Regions from separate parts of the Mycobacterium sp. M23085 genome, predicted to be linked through region 3. Evidence: riboswitches for the same ligand, from Rfam matches in the RefSeq annotation. Region 3 holds a riboswitch; each other region holds the start of a gene.
What was found. A riboswitch is a leader RNA that binds a small molecule or an ion and turns the genes downstream of it on or off. The one in region 3 is predicted to bind magnesium.
Positions count from the first base shown of each region.

Region 1 (2,264 bases), 2.1 Mb from region 3:
CCTGGCGGCTCTGGTAGACGTCGTCGTCCATCCGCAATTCGTGGTTGGACAACGGGGTTTCGTCGCGCCAGCAGTACGGCAGCACCCGGTAGCCCTCGTAGGTGAGGCCCTTGTCCCACAGTCGTTTGAACGCCCAGATCACCGACTCCATGTAGGGCAGGTCCAGCGTCTTGTAGTCGTTGTCGAAGTCCACCCAGCGCGCCTGGCGGGTGACGTAGGCCCGCCATTCGTCGGTGTAGCGCAAAACCGAGGCCCGGCACGCGTCGTTGAACGCGGCGATGCCCATGTCGTCGATCTGCGATTTGTCGGTGATGCCGAGCTGGCGCTCGACCTCGAGTTCGGCCGGCAGGCCGTGGGTGTCCCAGCCGAAGCGGCGCTCCACCCGGTAGCCGCGCATGGTGCGGTAGCGCGGCACGATGTCTTTGACGTAGCCGGTCAGCAGGTGCCCGTAGTGCGGCAGCCCGTTGGCGAACGGCGGGCCGTCGTAAAACACGTATTCCGGGGCGTCGGCACGCCGCGCGATGCTGGCCCGGAAGGTGTCGTCGCGGGCCCAGTAGTCCAGCACCTCGAGCTCGAGCGCCGGAAAGTCGGGCGCCCCGCCGGCCGGCCTCGGGTAGGCCTGGACGGAGTCCACCGGCTGAGCCTCGAGGTCAGCTTCGGAATGGTCGGTCACGTTGCGCGTTGTCTCCTGTGCCACGGTGCAAACCGGGGACGACGACGCGCTGGCTGCGCGAGCGCCGCGGTACCACCCCGCTTGCCGCGCTTTCGCGTGGCCACTCGATGACGGCTGTGACGGGCCTACCCGTTCGGTTCTACTGAGCCGGCCCGGCATGCCAGGACGGCGGTTCTTCCGAAGGCTCCCCGGTGATGGCCGGATCGATGCCAGTAAGACGATTCTACGAAGGCCCGCAAATCCGCGTTTTGCCCGACGTTCATCGGAATTGCTTTCAGGCCCGGACTTCGAGGACACCGACGCGCCACAGCGCGGCGTACACGTGACGCAGCGGAACGCTCAGCAGGCGAGCGGCGCCGTCCACCAGCGGGTCGCCACCGGCGCCGAAAGCCGCGTTGCCGGAGCGGCGGCGGCGCTTGGCCTCGGGAGCCGGGGCGGGGGCCGGAAAGGTGTCGGGGTCGCGCACCACGGTCAGTGTGCGGGTGGGCGCTTCGGCTACGTCGTAGAAAGCTGCGGTCATTATCGCCTCCTAGAGGGGAGAACCAACGGGGACTGATTGGACTGATGTGTCCCATCCCGCGTTGGTTCCGATCTCAGAACGCTTGGCCGATAACGACGTAGCGTTGCGACGACTCAGCCGAGAAGGTCGCGCCGGAGACCGGATCGGGACGAAACACAGTTCGGACTTCGGTCCGGACTGTCGCTAGAACGCATCTGTCCCTCACCTCCTCGCGGTCACGACGCATGCGCGGTCGCATGCAATCTATGCGCAGCAGAGGAGCAGAACCCGACGACCGTCGGAGATCCGCACCCCTCTCGTCAGAGCTTTGGCACCACACGACGTGTCCTGGCCTGGAAGAACAAATCCGAGCCGGAAGCCACCTGGGCTCAACCCTTAAGCCGGGAGGAGCTGTCCTGACCCGGGGCGTCTTTCGACGTTCGGGGTCAGTGGCCTGTATTCGTGTAGACGCCTCACCTAACGAGGTGCTTACCGGACCGATGATGCACGACGGGTTTGGCCGGGTCAAATCCCTGGATAGCGTGTCGGGGATTCTCTACGCAATCGCGCGGGAGGCCCACAGCATTCGGCCAGGTTCAGGGCCCTGACCTGGGCAGATGACCCGTCGGATCACTTGTCGATCAGGCCGTCGAGCCGGCCGATGGTGTCGATGAACTCGTCGACCATGTCGAGCACAACCGAGCGGGTGGAACGAACGCGATCGAGCGAGCCCACCACCTGCCCGACAAAATAGGTGGCCAGCTCACGCGCCTTGGCGCCCTGGTGGGCGGCGGCCTGGTTGATGCGCACCTGCGGCTCGGTGATCAGCGCGGTCTGCAACGGCATGCCCAGCGGATCCGGGTTTTCCGGGCGCTCCCACTCGTCGGTCCAGGCGGTGCGCAGCATCCGCGCCGGCTTGCCCGTCATCGAGCGCGACCGCACCGTGTCCGACGAGCTGGCGGCCAGGAATTTCTCCTTGACCACCGGCACCGTCTCGGCCTCTTCGGTGGTCAGCCAGACCGAGCCGCACCACACTCCCTCGGCGCCCAGGGCCAGCGCCGCGGCGATCTGGCGGCCGCGGGCGATTCCGCC
Region 1 covers NZ_CP174280.1:870,022-872,285, forward strand. The annotation lists gene ileS (isoleucine--tRNA ligase) at 1-634, opposite strand, end outside; gene ACIUM1_RS03625 (Rv1535 family protein) at 948-1,193, opposite strand; M-box (ykoK) riboswitch at 1,478-1,664, opposite strand; partial or broken gene ACIUM1_RS03630 (NAD(P)H-dependent flavin oxidoreductase) at 1,803-2,264, opposite strand, start outside.
Region 1: another riboswitch for magnesium. It lies ahead of ACIUM1_RS03625 (Rv1535 family protein); the one in region 3 lies ahead of ACIUM1_RS20415 (PPE family protein).

Region 2 (2,264 bases), 1.3 Mb from region 3:
TGCGCACGCGATCGAGATAGGGCGCCATATCGGCCGAGCTGGCGTTGTCGGCGATGACCAACGCACCCGTGGACAGCCGGGGCTCCAGCAGCTCGATGATCGGCAGGTACAGGTCTTTCCAGCCGTCGAGCAACACGAATTCGACCGGTCCGGCCACGTCGGCCAGCGTGGACAGCGCGTCGCCTTCCAGGATGGTGATGACATCGTCCAGGCCGGTCTCGGCGAAAGTCTTTTTCGCCGCGGCGATCTTGCTGTCGCTCAACTCGGTGGTCACCACGCGCCCGGTGCCGTTGTCGCGCACCGCCGCGGCCAAGTGAATGGCGGAGATGCCGAAGGACATCCCGAATTCGATGACGGTCGACGGGCGGGTGGCCCGAACCAGTGAATACAGCAGCCGGCCGGCCTCCGGTGTCACCGGGATGTAGAACTCGCTCATCGCCTCGGCCCGCTCCTGCGCGGTCATCGGCCGATCGAAGGTGCCGCGCCGCTCGCGCAGCAGCGACATCTGGTTTTTCGACTCGGCATACATGCGGTCGAGCGTCGACGCGACCCGGGGATCCTGCAAGGTTGTGGTCATGACATCGAGCCTAGGCGCGCAGCCTGAGCGGGCGCTGGCAGAGCGGCGGCGGGCGTCAGGGATCCGTTAAGCGTTTGACGAGGCCGCGACGCCGGTGTCAGTATGGACGCGCAAGCACCTCGGTAGGTGAGGCGTCTGCATGGATACAGGCCACTGACCCCGAACGTCGAGAGACGCCCCGGGTCAGGACAGCTCTTCCCGGACCCAAGGGTTGAGCCCAAGTGGCTTCTGGACCATCGGTTAAGGAGCGATCGCAAGCGCGGCGAAGCCGCGCGCAGGGGGTCGCGACCATCGATCAAGTCCGGATACGCCGTGCAGTGCCGAAGCTCCGACGAGAGGGGTGCGACCCACGCCATGCGCCGTGGGTCATGCCTGCCTCTTTCGTTCAGGTGACTGTGGTGACACCCGCGTGTGTCTTGGCCGTGAGGAGGTGAGGGCGAGATGTGTCCCGGCGATAGTCCCTATCCGAAATCCGTCTTGTCCCGATCCGGTTCCGGCAGTTCGTCAACCGCCTGACCTCCCGTGGTCGCGGGGGGTTGACCAGCCGTGTCGACGCCGATCGGGCCTCCGTGAGGAGAAGATCATGGCTTTTGTTGTCACACATCGTTTTTCCACTGCGTCCCGGATGCGCGGACGGTCGATGCTGCGCGCAGGCCGGTTGCTGGCCAACAGGTTTCACCTGCGGGCCTGTCTGACCCCGCAGGAGCGGGCCAACCTGTACGTCTCGAGGATGCCGATCGCAGTGGTCACCGCGTCGCTGGGTGGACACGCCTCGGGTTCCGACGGCAACCACGGTTGAGCACGGCCCCGGCGGCCGGGCGGCACAGTGTCGCCCGGCCGGTGTGGCCGGGCCGGCCGCTTCATTGTGAGTTGGTAGGCAGCAGAACGATTTTCCCGTGGGTGTGCCGCTGCTCGAGCTCGGCGTAAGCGTCGGCGACCCGGTCCAGCGGGTAGGTCGCGGCGATGTCGAACTCGATGGCGCCGGAAACGATGAGGTCGGCCATCTCGGCGAGCACCTCGGGCGTGGAGGCTTCCATGCTGCCCTCGGTCTTGGCGCCCACCTCGGCCGCCTTCTGGAACGAGATGATGGTGTCGATCCGCTCCGGGGCCACGCCGAGATCGACGGCGAGCTGGACGTAGTCCGGACCGAACAGGTCGATGAATGCGTCGATTCCGTCCGGCGCCGCCTCCCGCAGCCGCTCGGCGAGCCCGTCGCCGTACGCGATCGGAATGACGCCATGCGCGCGCAGCCAGTCGGCATTACCCGGCCCTGCGATGCCGAGCACTCGCGCCTTGCGCAACATCAGCAGCTGCACGACCAGGCTGCCCACCCCGCCGGCGGCGGCCGACACGGCGATCGTCTCGCCCGGTTGCGGCGCTACCGCGCGGACCGCCGCATACGCGGTCACACCCGCCACATAAAGCGATCCCGCTGCCTCCCAACTGAGTTGGGGAGGTTTGCGGATTAACTGGCCGACCGGAACGGCGGTGTGGGTGGCGTGGCTGGACCGGCGCAGGCTGAATCCCAATACTTCGTCGCCGACCGAAAACTCGGTGACGCCGGGCCCCGTGGCGGTGACGACACCGGCCAGGTCGCTGCCCTGGCCGGACGGAAAGGTGGCCGGGAACATCTCGTGCATCGCCCCGGCCCGGATGCCCGCTTCACCGGGGTTGATCCCGGCGGCGC
Region 2 covers NZ_CP174280.1:2,976,860-2,979,123, reverse strand. The annotation lists gene ACIUM1_RS13710 (class I SAM-dependent methyltransferase) at 1-577, opposite strand, end outside; M-box (ykoK) riboswitch at 689-924, shown strand; gene ACIUM1_RS13705 (hypothetical protein) at 1,161-1,376, shown strand; gene ACIUM1_RS13700 (NADP-dependent oxidoreductase) at 1,438-2,264, opposite strand, start outside.
Region 2: another riboswitch for magnesium. It lies ahead of ACIUM1_RS13705 (hypothetical protein); the one in region 3 lies ahead of ACIUM1_RS20415 (PPE family protein).

Region 3 (2,264 bases):
GGTCACGACACCTAGCCGGCGGCTGGCGGCCGGGTGACCACGTAAGGCCGAAAGCCATACTTCGGAGGCTTGCTCGTCAGACTGTTCGCGGGCACATTGGTGATCGGCATCCCTGGCATTCCCGGAAGTCCCGACGTGACCGCCGGCGCGGTGTTGACCGGGTCGGCCGCTACCGCCGATGCGAGGTGAATCCCCGGGGAGTCCGCACTTGTCACGCTCGGCGGCACCGACAACGGCCCCAGATAGGCCGCTCGACCGAACGCCGCCGAGATCTGTCCGGCATGGTTATCGGACCCGCTCCATCCGGACGCACCGACCAACGTGCCCGGACCCGGGGCGCCGAGAACATCGTTCGCAGCCGCCGCGGCCCCGGCGCCCTGTTGGCTTTGGCTCATGAAGTCAGCGGCCGTTCCTAGGTAGTTGCCGGGCATGAAGAATCCGGAGGAGAAAATGGTGTTCCAGATGTTGGCGTCGGGTCCCCAATCGTCCCAAAGATCCGACAGCAGGGATGACGATGAAGACGAAGACGAAGACGAAGACGACGACGAGGACGACGACGAGGACGAGGACGAGGACGAGGCAACGGAAGCCACGGATGATGTCGCCGAGCTGGACGAAGTTGATGACGTCGACGAGCCAGGAGACGCCATGCTTTGCAACGTATTTGGCACTGAGGAGACCACGCGCGACAGTGTTGCCTGGCTGTCGGATTCCGTCGAGGTGGCTGTCGCTTGGCTGACCGCCCGGGCCTGGTTCGCCAAACCGGCGGAATTGGTGTTCTGTCCCGGCTGGGCAAATGGAGTCAGTTGAGTGGCCGCCGCCGACGATCCCGCGTAGGAATACATCGCTGAGGAATCCTGGGCCCACATTTCGGCGTAGTCGGCCTCAGTGGCCGCTATCGCCGCAGTGTTTTGTCCTAGCACATTGGTGGCAACCAACGATGCCAGCAGGGCACGGTTGTCCGCGACGATCGCAGGGGGAACCGTCAGCGAAAAGGCAACTTCATAGGCTGCGGCGGCAGCCCTGGCCTGGTTGGCTGCTTCCTCGGCCTGTGCTGCAGTGCTGGTCATCCACGCCACGTAGCTTGCCGCGGCGCTCGCCATCGACGTCGATGCGGCACCGCGCCATTGATCGGTGCTCAATCCCGAAACGATGGAGCTATAGGACGTCGCCTGGGCACGCAAGTCATCGCTCAAGCCCTCCCAGGTGCTCGCAGCAGTAATCAGCGAAGCCGAGCCGGCACCGGCGTACATGCGAGTCGAATTGATTTCTGGTGGCAGCGAGCCGTAGTCAATCATCGTGATTCTCAACAGGTCCGAGAGATATCAGCGGTGTGGGCCGCCGGGTGCGAACCGGCACCGCCGGTCGCCACGAGGTCGTGCCCATGGTGGCCTCGGGTTGCAACGACATCGCCGTAGCGTTTTTCCGCCGTGGTGGGTGTGTGCGGGTGTCCCATCGCACAAAGCATTCGATTCCTCCTTAAGTAGCGCACGGTGAACTTAGATCTGGAGCGTCACGGCGCAACACGATGGACACACACGCAAAGAAGATATTGCGCGTCGGAACTCGCAGCAGCACAGGTCGATTCAGATCGCTAGCCAGACCGGGAGCCCGATCGAAGCGAAAGAGTTGTCGGTCCCGGACAGGGTCTATCAGATGGACTCATTCCGCCTCACCTCCTAAGCGTCTGGCGCACGGGCCGCCGGTTGAGAGCGCAGCGAGATGAAACGGCCGGCGGTAAGTGGCAGACCGTGGCACCCCTCTCGTCAGAGCTTTGGCACTGCACGGCGTATTCGTCCATGAGTACGAAAGCCACTTGGGCTCAACCCTTGACCCGGGAAGAGCTGTCCTGACCGGGGGCGTCTTTCGACGTTCGGGGTCAGTGGCCTTTGTCCGTGCCGACGCCTCACCTAGCGAGGTGCTTGCGCCGGTAATAGTTGCACCCAGGCTCTCGATAGTCAACCGAATTGCACGAAAACAATTTTCGGCAACGTTGGCAACCGGGGGGCGGACTGCAAGCAGCTGCACATCGAACATGGGCACTTCGTCCGACGAGCTGCGGGCACGTAAAACCGTTGTGTGGCAGTGCATCAACTTGCCCGCACAGGCCCCACATCAACGACGCCGATAACCGGTGAACAGGCGATGCCTCTACCGCTGGGGACATTCGATCCAGTTGCGCACAGCCGTCGCGAGCGCGCGGCCTCCATGACGAACGGCTGGTAATGACCTTTTTTTCATCGCGATTTTTGATCGTCGGCTAG
Region 3 covers NZ_CP174280.1:4,324,611-4,326,874, reverse strand. The annotation lists gene ACIUM1_RS20415 (PPE family protein) at 12-1,298, opposite strand; M-box (ykoK) riboswitch at 1,752-1,925, opposite strand.